DNA from 4 places in the Mesorhizobium sp. WSM4814 genome. Region 2 is predicted to be linked to each of the others. Evidence: predicted binding sites of a transcription regulator. Region 2 holds the regulator's gene; each other region holds the start of a gene.

What was found. The regulator PhoB, encoded in region 2, activates phosphate uptake and scavenging genes when phosphate is short. The targets are predictions, from matches to a motif close to TGTCATNNANCTGTCAT.
Region 1: a site for PhoB is predicted at 1,395-1,411, ahead of phnF (phosphonate metabolism transcriptional regulator PhnF). Genes of this name have one in related genera too.
Region 3: a site for PhoB is predicted at 1,415-1,431, ahead of ugpB (sn-glycerol-3-phosphate ABC transporter substrate-binding protein UgpB). Genes of this name have one in related genera too.
Region 4: a site for PhoB is predicted at 1,060-1,076, ahead of phnF (phosphonate metabolism transcriptional regulator PhnF). Genes of this name have one in related genera too.

The regions. Positions count from the first base shown of each region.
Region 1 is NZ_JBVVQT010000006.1:12,800-15,887, forward strand. Features, by position in the region: partial or broken gene AC0L2V_RS12045 (IS1595 family transposase) at 1-144, shown strand, start outside; gene AC0L2V_RS12050 (hypothetical protein) at 225-407, opposite strand; gene phnF (phosphonate metabolism transcriptional regulator PhnF) at 433-1,185, opposite strand; gene AC0L2V_RS12060 (ABC transporter substrate-binding protein) at 1,516-3,075, shown strand.
Region 2 is NZ_JBVVQT010000016.1:7,086-10,173, reverse strand. Features, by position in the region: gene pstB (phosphate ABC transporter ATP-binding protein PstB) at 1-630, shown strand, start outside; gene phoU (phosphate signaling complex protein PhoU) at 666-1,373, shown strand; gene phoB (phosphate regulon transcriptional regulator PhoB) at 1,390-2,079, shown strand; gene AC0L2V_RS21865 (ROK family protein) at 2,200-3,088, opposite strand, start outside.
Region 3 is NZ_JBVVQT010000014.1:37,149-40,236, forward strand. Features, by position in the region: gene ugpB (sn-glycerol-3-phosphate ABC transporter substrate-binding protein UgpB) at 42-1,352, opposite strand; gene tlpA (thiol:disulfide interchange protein TlpA) at 1,584-2,270, opposite strand; gene argH (argininosuccinate lyase) at 2,305-3,088, shown strand, end outside.
Region 4 is NZ_JBVVQT010000027.1:48,857-51,944, reverse strand. Features, by position in the region: gene AC0L2V_RS28230 (zinc-binding alcohol dehydrogenase family protein) at 1-276, shown strand, start outside; gene phnF (phosphonate metabolism transcriptional regulator PhnF) at 285-1,034, opposite strand; gene phnG (phosphonate C-P lyase system protein PhnG) at 1,158-1,622, shown strand; gene phnH (phosphonate C-P lyase system protein PhnH) at 1,622-2,233, shown strand; gene AC0L2V_RS28210 (carbon-phosphorus lyase complex subunit) at 2,235-3,088, shown strand, end outside.

The sequences.
Region 1 (3,088 bases), on a different contig from region 2:
CTGCCCCTGCACAAGTGGTTGCAGGCCATCCACCTTATGTGCCCGTCAAAGAAGGGCATTTCCTCGCACCAGCTGCACCGCGTTCTGGAATGCACCTACAAGACGGCCTGGCTCCTGTCGCACCGCATTCGCGAGGCCATGCGTCGGATGACTTCACGCCTATGTTGCGGCATCGCCGCAGCGACATGCAGGAGAGGCCCATGTCGTTTCAATTTCGGCCGTTGTCAGTGGCACGACATTATAGCCTTGCCGGTCGAGCGTCTCGAGCGTGCGAGGTCGGCCTGGCCGGGAGCAGGCAGTTCAAGCAGGGTTTCGAACATCGCGCGCAGGACCGGGACGATCTCCAGGTCTGGTTCATCCGGCTGGGCGCAACAGGACGAAGCGGGTGTGCCCTTGCGTTCTTTCATTGAAGTTGACCATCGACTCACGCCCTTACGAATTCTGAGCCAAGGCGTTGAGCAACTGACTGGTGTTGTCGATCGAGAACTGGACACGCTCTCCTGCCCACACGGACTCCGAAAATGAAACTGGCGTGCCCTTCATATCCACGTCGACCTTTTTCTGAAGCAGGATCGGCTGCGTTTCGGCCTGCATCAACTGACGCGCTTCTTCTTTAGTCGGCAGGCGCACAATAAAGTCAGTACGCAGACGAATGTAGTCGGTAACGCCGTAATCGGCTAGAATGCTGCTGACAGTTTGTCCTTCGCGTCTCGCCTTATCGAAGCCCGGAAAGCGGCGAACTGGAAAAAATGCGTTCGAAAAATTGACCGGCTCCTCATCGGCGTATTCGAGGCGAACGATATGGTAGACCTGCTCGTCGAGCGGAAGCCTTAGCGCCTCGGCGACTCGCCGAGGAGCCTCGATCACACGCTCCTTGATCGCTTTGCCAAACGGCTCACGCCCCTGATCGAGGAGGTTTTGGGAAAAACGGGTTCGCTCGGAGAGCCGGTAGTTCAGGCGCCCGTCGCGAACAAACGTCCCTTTCCCATGCTCGACTTGGACAAGCCCGCGATTCTGAAGCTGAGCGATCGCACGTCGCACGCTATGTCGCCCGACGCCAAAGCGTCCCATCAGTTCCGCTTCCTTGGGAAGCGGCGCCCCTTTGGCGAACCGCCCTGCAGTGATGTCGGCGGCGAGTTCCTCTTCGACGTCTTGCCACTGGCCGTGCATCAGTTTCTTCGGCATTGTCGCTTCATTCCGTTGCTTGTCCCGTGCGGTCGACGATCGACCAAGATATTCGAATAAGTATAAGCAGCGACGTCTTCATTGGCAATGTCCGCTGCTGACGTAGCAACGTGCTATTTGATCCGCGAGCGCGCTGGTTTACAAAGCCAAACCTCGGGCGCGCGCTGAAACTGGTGCCCTGATCCTCCGCTGATATTCGAATTTATTATTGTCATCCGAATGTCGTGAAAGTGAGGCATGTTTCGCCTGCCTCACAGACAAGCGGCCCGCGGGAAGCGCGACCTCAAGCACCGTCGGCGCTGCACCGCCACAAGGATCCCGGAGAGCCGAATGAACCAGAGCAGATTGAAACCCAAAAGCTTGGTACTGATTGCGGTACTAAGCGCCGGCGTCGCCATCTTGTCCGGTAACGCGCCAGTCTATGCGCGTGACTTGACGATCGCCGTTCCGAAGAACCCGGACAATCTAGATCCGGCGACTGAAAACTCCAACCCCAATCTGCGGGTGGTGCTTTCGCTTTATGACACGCTTGTCAGATTCGACTACCGCAATGGCGGAAAGATGGTGCCGGGACTGGCGACCGAGTGGAAGGTCCTCGATCCCAAGACGCTCGAGTTTAAGCTGAGGCCGGGGGTCATCTTCCACAACGGCGACACCTTCGACGCCAACGATGTCATCGCGACGTTCGCGGATGTGCGATTGGGGCGCGACAAAAGCGTGCCGACCGAATCGGAGGAGTTTCTCGGCGGCATCGACAGGATCGAGGCGGTTGACGACATGACGGTCCGCGTCCACATGAAGGCCGTTGATCCAATCGCGCTCGATCGCTTCGCCACCTTCCCGGCCCAGATCATTTCCGAAACGGCTATGAAGCAGGCTCCGACCTATAATGATTTCACGAAGCTCGATGCGGGCTCGGGCCCCTACGCGCTCGTCAGCCACGAGGTCGGCGGCGCGACCGTTATAAAGAAGTTCGATGCCTATTGGGGTAACGCGAAGGCGGCTGCCGACAAGGTGACGTTCGTCACGGTTCCTGAACTTTCCACGCGGGTTGCGGGACTTCTCTCCGGCCAGTTCGACATGATCACGGATATCGGCACCGACGAATTTCCGCAGATCGAGGGCAACCCGAACGGTGCCGTCGCCGGCGGTCCGATCGAAACCATTCGTGGTGTGATCTTTGACAGCATCGACAGTCCGATCTCCGATCCGCGCATCAGGCACGCAATGAACCTTGCCGTCGATCGCCGAGCGCTGGTGAAAGGTCTTTACGATGGCCGCACGGACGTGCCGCATGGCTGGCAGGTGAAAACGTTCGGCGACATGTATCTGCAGGACCGTCCGATGGATGCCTATGATCCGCAGAAGGCAAGAGAGCTTCTCAAGGGAGCAGGCTATGGCGGCAAGGAGATCATCTGGCGCACCCAGCACAACTACTACACCAAGCAGGGCGAAACGGCCCAGATCGTGCAGTCGATGTGGAAAGCTGTCGGCCTGAACGTCAAGCTGGAGTTCAAGGAAAACTGGACGCAGGTGCTCGCCGACACGCCCGACAGAGCGATCATCGACGCGTCTTCCGGCGCCTATTATCCGGATCCTATGGGCCAGTTCTGGCGCCGGCTTGGGCCGGGCGGATCGTTCGCAAAACAGAAGTTCTTCACCGTCTCTCCTGAAATCGCAGCACTCGGCGAGGAATTGTCGACGTCGATCGATACGCCGCATCGGCGGATGGTCTTTGCCCAGATGCTCGACAAGTTTGAGGAGGATCCGAATACCGCGAACTTCTATACAGCCGCCCATTTCATCGGGGTGCGCAAGGATCGCCTGACCTATAACGCCCTTCCGACGGAATATCTGGATCTCACGACAACAGGCGTGAGCTTCAGATAACATGGACTTGCAT
Region 2 (3,088 bases):
TCGACGTTCCTGCGTTGCCTGAACCGAATGAACGACACGATCGATATCGCGCGGGTGAGCGGCAAGATCACGCTCGACGGCGAGGATGTCTACGACCCGAAAATCGATGTCGTCGAGCTGCGAGCTCGCGTCGGCATGGTGTTCCAGAAGCCGAACCCGTTTCCGAAGTCGATCTACGAAAACGTCGCCTACGGTCCGCGCATCCACGGCCTGGCCAGGAGCAAGGCCGAGTTGGACGGCATCGTCGAATCGAGCCTGAAGAAGGCCGGCCTGTTCAACGAGGTCAAGGATCGCCTGCTCGAGTCGGGTACCGGCCTGTCCGGCGGACAGCAGCAGCGCCTGTGCATTGCGCGCGCCATCGCCGTGTCGCCGGAAGTGATCCTGATGGACGAGCCCTGTTCGGCGCTCGATCCTATCGCCACCGCCCGCGTCGAGGAACTGATCGACGAACTGCGCCAGAACTATACGATCGTCATCGTCACCCATTCGATGCAGCAGGCGGCGCGCGTGTCGCAACGCACGGCGATGTTCCATCTCGGCTATCTGGTCGAGGAGGGCGCGACCGACAAGATGTTCACCAACCCCGACGACAAGCGCACCCAGGACTACATCACCGGCCGGTTCGGCTGAGCGGTCCGGCGAATTTCGAACACGAGGACAGCACCATGGGTGAACACACCGTCGCATCTTTCGACGAGGAACTGGAGCACATCGACCGGCTGATCCGCGACATGGACGAGCTCGCCGCCGCAATGGTAGCGGCCTCGATCCGCGCGCTGCTTGCGTCGGACAATGCGATGGCGCAGCGCGTCGTCTCGGACGACGCCATCATGGATGCGCGGCAGCGCGAACTCGATGACAGCGCCATCACGCTGATCGCCAAGCGGCAGCCGATGGCGCAGGATCTGCGCGCCGTGGTTGGCGCAATCCGCATGGCTGGCGATCTCGAGCGCATCGGCGATCTGGCCAAGAACATAGCCAAACGGGTCAGCGCAGTCGGGCAGAGCGCGACGCCGCGTAATCTGTCGCACGGTATTGACGCGATGGCGGATCTCGTTCTTGTGCAGCTGCGCGGGGTGGTCGAGCACTATGTGTCGCGCGATGCCGGCGCGTTGAAGGAACTGCGCGCCGACGACCAGAAGATCGACGTGAAATACACGGCGGTTTTTCGCGAGCTCCTGACCTACATGATGGAGGATCCGCGCAACATCACCGCCTGCACGCACCTTCTGTTCTGCGCCAAGAATCTCGAGCGTATCGGCGATCACGTCACCAACATCGCCGAAAACGCCTACTTTGTCGTGACCGGGCAGCAATTGCCGGCGGACCGCCCGAAGCTCGACGAAACGACGATGTCGGCGCCGGCGACATGACAGGAGTGACCGGCCGATGATCGCGCCGCGCATCATGGTGGTGGAGGATGAAGAGCCGTTGGGCGTCCTCCTCCGTTACAATCTTGAATCCGAAGGCTATCAGGTCGAGGTGGTGACGCGCGGCGACGAGGCCGAAATCCGGCTGCAGGAAAACGTGCCCGATCTTTTGGTGCTCGACTGGATGGTGCCGGCGGTTTCCGGCATCGAGCTTTGCCGGCGGCTTCGGGTGCGCCCCGAAACCGAGCGGCTGCCGATCATCATGCTGACCGCGCGCGGCGAGGAGAGCGACCGGGTGCGCGGCCTTTCGACCGGAGCCGACGACTATCTGGTCAAGCCGTTCTCGACACCGGAATTCATGGCCAGGGTCAAGGCGCTGCTGCGCCGCGCCAAGCCGGAAGTGCTGTCCAGCGTGCTCAAGGTCGGCGACATCATGCTCGATCGTGAATCGCACCGGGTCTATCGCAAGAAGAGCGAGATCCGGCTCGGGCCGACCGAATTCCGGCTGCTCGAATTCATGATGCGGCACCCGGGCCGGGTCTTCTCGCGCAGCCAGTTGCTCGACAATGTCTGGGGCGAGACGATCTACATCGACGAGCGCACGGTGGACGTCCATGTCGGCCGGTTGCGCAAGGCGGTCAACAATGGTCGCATGCCCGATGTCATCCGCACCATCCGTGGCGCCGGCTATGCGATCAGGGAAGACTAGCTGATACCTGCGCTTCCGGCGTACCCCAAAGTACGCTCCGCTCCGGATCTCGGAACCCACCATTCTCGACTCGGCCTGACCTGAATCTCAACACACCCCAAGTCGCGACCCGGGAATCCTTCAAGCCACGTTCTTTCCGACCGAGCCGGCTCGTGCCTGGATGCTCGGCGCGAAAATCTCCTGGTCGACGAAGCTTAGCGCCCGCATGGCGCAGCCTTCGCGGATCAGCGGCAACTCGTTCGGCTCGGTGTCGAAGGAAATCGAACCCGAATGCTGGCCGCCGGCGGTCTGGGCGATGGCCTCGCGCAGCGCCGGCTCGATCAGGTCGAAGGCGGCAGCGCTGGCGCCGACCATGGCCACGGGCGCCGGATCGATCAGCGCGAACAGGCTGCCGAGCCCGAAGCCGAGCGCCTCGCCGGCCTTGCGGTAGGCTTCGCGCTCCGGTCCGTCCGTCTCGCGCGCCCGGGCCGCCAGTGCCCGCATCTCGGCGTCGCTGACATCGGCGACCGGCTCGGCATTCTCGCTCAACAGCCTTGCGTTGCGCCAGATGGCGTAGTTGCCGGCATAAGCCTCGACGCAACCGCGCCGCCCGCAGCGGCAAAGCGCGCCACCCGGCCGATGGATCATGTGGCCGAATTCGCCGCCTGAGGAGTGGGTGCCGGTGAACAGCTCGCCCTTCAGCACCAGCCCCATGCCGATGCCGTGCGAGAGCAGGATGGCGATGAAGTCATCGCGGTAGCGATCCGGGTGGCGCCAGCGCAGCGCCACGGCCATCATGTTGCAGTCGTTCTCCATGATGGCCGGGATGCCGAACTCGCGTTCCAGAATGTCGGCGAAGGCGATGTTCGTCTGCGGCGTGATCGGCGACCACAACATGGCGCGCGCATGGGAATCGGTGATGCCCTGGATCGCCAGCGCGATGCGGGCGACGCTTTGGACATCGAGGTCGGGATCTTCGAGCCGGCGCCGGACGATGGCGACACATTCGCCGATCAGCGCGTCACGCGAC
Region 3 (3,088 bases), on a different contig from region 2:
CGTGGGCGATATTCAAACAGACACCAACCGAGATAATCCCGTCAGTTCTCCAGCGCTTCCTTGATTGCGGCGTTGCCGCGCGTGACCGCGTTATCAAGCGCCTGCTGAGCGGTTTGCTGGCCGGCCAGCATCTTCTCGAACTCCTCGTTCTGGATATCGCGCACCTGCGGCAGGTTCGGCAGGCGTACGCCCTTCGAGTTGTCGGTCGGCGCCTTGCCCGTCATCTGCAGGATGGGTGTCTCACGGCCGGGGTTCTTGTCATAGAAGCCCGATTTCTTGGTCGCCTCGTAGGCAGCGAGCGTCACCGGCAGGTATCCCGACTTCTGGTGCAGATATTCCTGCACATCGGTCTTGGACAGGTAGGCGAAGAATGCCGCAACGCCCTTGTATTGCTCGTCCGACTTGGCGCCGAACACCCACAGGCTGGCGCCGCCCGGCGTGGTGTTCTGCGGTGCGCCCTTGGCGTCGCTGTCGTAGGGAAGCTGGCCGATGCCATAGTTCATGCCGGACTTGACGATGTCGCCGAGGCCGCCCGACGATTCGGTGAAGATGCCGCATTCGCCGGCGAGGAAGATCTGCTTGGCTTCGGAGGTACGCCCGCCATATTTGAAGGTGCCGTCCTTGGCGAGGTCTGCGAGCGCCTGGAAGTGGTTGACGAAAATCGGCGCGTTGATCTTGAGTTCGACATCACCGCCGGCCAGACCGTTCTGCTGGGTCGCCCACGACACATCATTCCACGCCGCAAAATTCTCCAGATGGATCCAGGTCAGCCAGGTCGAGGTATAGCCACAAGGGGCGGCGCCGCTCGTCTTGATCTTCTTGGCGGCTTCCCACACCTCGTTCCAGGTCTTCGGCGGGTTGTTCACGTCGAGGCCGGCCTTCTGGAAGATATCCTTGTTGTAATAGAGGATCGGCGAGGAGGAGTTGTAGGGGAAGGACAGCATGGTGCCGTCCGGCTTCGAATAATAGCCGACGATACCGGGCAGATACTGGCTCTTGTCGAAGGTCATACCGGCACCGGTCATCACCTCGGCAACCGGCTTGATCGCACCCTCGGCCGCCATCATCACGCCGGTGCCGACGTCGAACACCTGGAGGATGTCGGGCGCCTGTCCGGCGCGGAAAGCGGCGATGCCGGCGTTCAGCGTCTCCGGATAGGTGCCCTTGAACACCGGAACCAGTTCATAGTCGCTCTGGCTGGCGTTGAAATCCTTGGAGATCTTGCCGACGACCTCGGCGTTGGCGCCGGTCATGGCGTGCCACCAGCTGATCTGCGTGACGGCGAAGGCGGAGGTGGTGGAAAGCAGGGTCAAGGTGGCGGCGACACCGGCCGCGAAGCCGAAGAACTTCATGTTTCATCTCCCGTTTGTCATTGGCGAAAGGGGCACTCTCGCAAAGCCAATATGTGCCGCCCGTGACAATTGGACAACGGTTTTGTTGCGGACCGATGAACTTGATTTCCACTTAAAGTAGCGCACGCTTCCGAACAGGAGCCGGTGGAAAGGAATTGCCAAGCCGGCTTACGAACAAAACGGCAATAATCGCCGGCGCCTAAAAGCGCGTCGCACTTTGCGCGACATGCATTAGTCCGACTTGCCGAGCGCCGTCTCGACCAGCCGCTTGGCGTCCGGGCTCGACCATTCTGCCGGGCCGTTCATGTGGGCAATCAGGCAGCCTTCACCGTCGATCAGCATGGTGACCGGCAGGCCGAGCGCCAGACCGCGTGTCTTGAGATCGTTGAACAGCGCCATCGTCGAATCGCGGTAGTAGTCGAGCGCCTTGACGCCGGTCTCCTCGAGGAACTTCTTCGGCTTGCTGTCGTCGCCGGCATCGACATTGACCGCGACGACCTCGAAAGCATCGCTGCCCATTTCGTTCTGCAGCGCGTCGAGCGCCGGCATTTCGGCGCGGCAGGGCGCGCACCATGTCGCCCACAGATTGAGCAGCACCGTCTTGCCGGCATGGTCGGCGAGCGTCATCGGCTTGCCGTCGGGGCTGTTGAAGGCAAGGCCCTTCAGCGATTGCGGCGGATCGGCCGGCAAAAGTGCTGCAACCTGGCCGGTGGCGGCCGCCGCGACTGTCTTGGCGCGCTCGGCCTTGGCGGCGCAGGCAACATCGTCCTTGCTGTCGCCAACGGCGACTTGAGCGGGGGCGTTGTTGCCAGAACCGCTTTCGCTGACATATACCGCGACCGCGCCGGCAAGCACGCCTGCCACCAAAGCGGCGAGGATGAGGCGCGGGGCCGGGAAAAATCGATTGCCGTCTGCCATTTTTAAAACTGCTCCGGAAGCACGGGTTATAGCGATGAGCGACAAGAAGGCCAGCAACCAGATGTGGGGCGGACGTTTTGCCTCGGGTCCGGCCGCGATCATGGAAGCGATCAACGCGTCGATCTCGTTCGACCGCAAACTCTACGCGCAGGATATCCGAGGCTCGATCGCCCACAGCGAGATGCTGGCGCAAACCGGCATTATTTCGGCGGCCGATCAAGAAGAAATCGCTCACGGGCTGAACACGATCCTGGCAGAGATCGAAGCCGGCACGTTCGAGTTCTCGACCAGGCTGGAAGACATCCACATGAATGTCGAGGCCCGCCTTGCCGAGCTGATCGGCCCGGCAGCCGGCCGCCTGCATACCGCCCGTTCGCGCAACGACCAGGTGGCGGTCGATCTCAGGCTATGGGTCAAGGACGAGTGCTTTCGCGTCGCCGAGGCGCTGAAGGGCCTGATTACGGCGTTCCTGGAGCGGGCCGAGGAGCATGCGGCAACGGTAATGCCGGGCTTCACCCACATGCAGGCGGCGCAGCCGGTGACCTTCGGCCATCACTGCATGGCCTATGTCGAGATGTTTTCGCGCGACCTGTCGCGTGTTCGCGACGGGATCGAACGGATGGACGAAAGCCCGCTCGGTGCGGCCGCGCTTGCCGGCACCAGCTTTCCGATCGACCGGCACCAGACGGCCAGGGCGCTCGGCTTCCGTGAGCCGATGCGCAATTCCCTCGACAGCGTTTCGGACCGCGATTTCGCGCTCGAGTTTTTGGGGCTGGCGGCGATCTGCGCGACGCATCTGTCGCGGCTGGCCGAAGAAA
Region 4 (3,088 bases), on a different contig from region 2:
GTCGCGCATGGCGGGACGCTGGTCCTGGTCAGCGTCGTCAAGGATGACATCGTCTTTTCCGATCCCGAATTCCACAAGCGTGAGATGACGCTGATCGGCAGCCGCAACGCGCTGCGCGCCGACTTCGACCATGTCGCCGCCTCGATCCGCGACGGTGCTGTGCCGCTGGCAAAGCTCGTCACCCATCGCACGACGCTTGGCGACACGCCGCGCGACCTCGCCCGCTGGGCGCACGAGAAATCGGGCCTGATCAAGGCTGTCATCCAGGTCGGATAAGACCGGACCTAAAGCGCCGATATCTTGAGCTCGACGCGCTCGGCCGGAAACCGCGTTTCGGCGAACTGGATCGGCTGGCCGTCCGGCGTGACGTTGACGGCGACCGTTACCAGCACGATGGCGCCGGGCTGCAGATCGAGATCGGCAAGGTCGGCGGCGTCCGCGTGGCGGGCCGACAGCACCGTCGATTGCCTGAGATAGTCACCGATGCCGAAACGCTGGAATGAGGCGGTCACCGATCCGGTTTCAGCCATGGCGGCATCGATGCCGGCGAAGCGAGCCGCATCGAACCAGCCGGTGGCACGCGAGACCGGTTGTCCATCGGCTTCGCCGCGTGTCTCGAGGCGAATTACATCAGAACCCCGGGCAAGCCCCAGCCCTTCGGCGACGCGCCGGCTCGCCGGCTCGACCGCCGATTCGAGCAGCACGCTGCGGCGCTCCGACGCCTGCCCTTGCAAGCCCTCCGAAAAACGGGTGCGCGCTCCGATCGGATAGGACAGGCGCTTGCGCGACAGCACAAAAGTGCCGCGCCCCTGTTCGGCCCTGAGCACGCCATCCTGCACCAGTGCGGCGATGGCGCTGCGCACCGTATGGCGGTTGACGCCATAGCGCTCGGCCAGTGCAACTTCCGGTGGCAACGCAGCATTCTCGGCAAAGTCGCCGACGGCGATCGACTGCAGGATCTGGTCGGCGATCTGCCGCCACAGCGCGACGCCGCTGCGCCGCTCCAAGCTGCTGGCCATCTGCTGACCGATCATCTCTTTGCCCCGATCTTTTTCGCGCTGTCATCCATCCGTCATGGACACGCTTTAGAAAATAGTTATAATTTGTATAATTGTCTATATCAATAGACGAATTTTCGATGCAAGGGAATGTTAACCATGCGAGGACAGGAAGCGCGCGATCAGCAGCTTGAGCGCAAGGCCGTCATGGCGACGTTGGCGCAATCGACCGGCGACGATATCGTCCGCCTCTGGAACGAAGCCGGCCTGCCTTCGGAAGCAGAGCTCCTGCGCGGCCCCGAAACCGGCCTGGTCACCGTGCGTGGCCGCATCGGCGGCGGCGGCGCGCCGTTCAACGTCGGCGAGGCGACAGTCACCCGCGCGACGGTGCGGCTTGCCTCGGGAGAAGTCGGCCACTGCTACGCGCTGGGCCGTGACAAGCAGAAAGCAAAACTGGCGGCGATCGCCGACGCGCTCTGGCAGGATCCCACCCGCCGCAACGAGGTCGAAACCAAACTCATTGCGCCGCTGCAGGCCGCACTGGCCAGCCGACGTGAGCGGCGGCGCGCCGAGACGGCGGCAACGAAGGTCGATTTCTTCACGATGGTACGCGGAGAAGACTGATGGATATCGCAACCCAGGCGATCGAGGGCGGCTTTGCCGATCCGGTGTTCGACGCCCAGACGGTGTTCCGCGCCGTGATGGACGCAATGGCGCGGCCGGGCACCCTGCAGCCTCTGCCGGTCTTTGCCCGCCCGCCGGCGCCGCTGTCGGCCACCGCAGGCGCCATCGCGCTGGCGCTGTGCGACAACGACACGCCGCTCTGGCTCGACCTCGTCTTGCAGGCCCCGGCAGCGGTGAAATCCTGGCTCGGCTTCCACACCGGCGCGCCACTAGCCCACACGCCAGCCGATGCGCATTTCGCGCTGATCGCCACGCCGGCCGAGATGATGGCGCTCGACGGCTTTTCACAAGGCACCCAGGACTATCCCGACCGCTCGACGACGCTGATCCTGCAGGTCAGCGATCTTGTCTCAGGCGCCCCGCTGCTGCTCGAAGGTCCCGGCATCGAAACAACCGCGACAATCGCGCCGGCGCAGATGCCGCGCCACTTCGTCGAACAATGGAAGCAGAACAATCAGCGTTTCCCCCGTGGTGTCGACATTATCCTCGCCACCCCGGAAGGCGTTGCCTGCCTGCCGCGCACGACGCGCATCAAGACGATGGAGGCGTGATATGTATGTCGCGGTAAAAGGCGGTGAAGCGGCCATTGCCAACGCCCACGCCCTGCTCGCCGACCGCCGCCGCGGCGACCGTTCCGTGCCGGCGCTGCGCCTCGACCAGATCGTCGAGCAGCTGGCGCTCGGCGTCGACCGGGTGATGAGCGAAGGTTCGCTCTACGACCGTGAATTGGCGGCGCTGGCCATCGTTCAGGCGCGCGGCGACATGATCGAGGCGATCTTCCTGGTTCGCGCCTATCGCACCACGCTGCCGCGCTTCGGCTACACCAGGGCCATCGACACCGGGGCGATGTTGGTCGAGCGGCGCGTGTCGGCGACCTACAAGGATCTGCCCGGCGGCCAGTTGCTCGGCCCGACCTTCGACTACACGCATAGGCTGCTCGATCCCGAGCTTGCCGCCGGCGGCGATGTCGCCGAGCCGCTGCAGCGCGCCAGCGACGCGGAAGCCATGCCGCGCGTCTCCGCCATCCTCGCCCGCGAAGGCCTGATCGAGCCCGACGGCGACATGCCGCAGGACCATATCCCCGGCGACATCACCCGCGAGCCGCTGGAATTCCCGATGGCGCGCGACATCCGCCTGCAGGCGCTGTCACGCGGCGACGAGGGTTTTTTGCTGGCGCTCGGCTATTCCACCCAGCGCGGCTATGCTCGCAACCATCCGTTCGTCGGCGAGGTTCGCATCGGCGAGGTCGAGCTGGAACTCGACGTGCCGGAGCTGCCTTTCGCCGTACCGCTGGGTACTGCGCGTGTCACCGAGTGCCAGATGGTCAACCAGTTCAAGGGCTCGGCCAAGGCGCCGCCGCAATTCACCCGCGGCTACGGCCTCGTCTTCGGCCAGAGCGAGCGCAA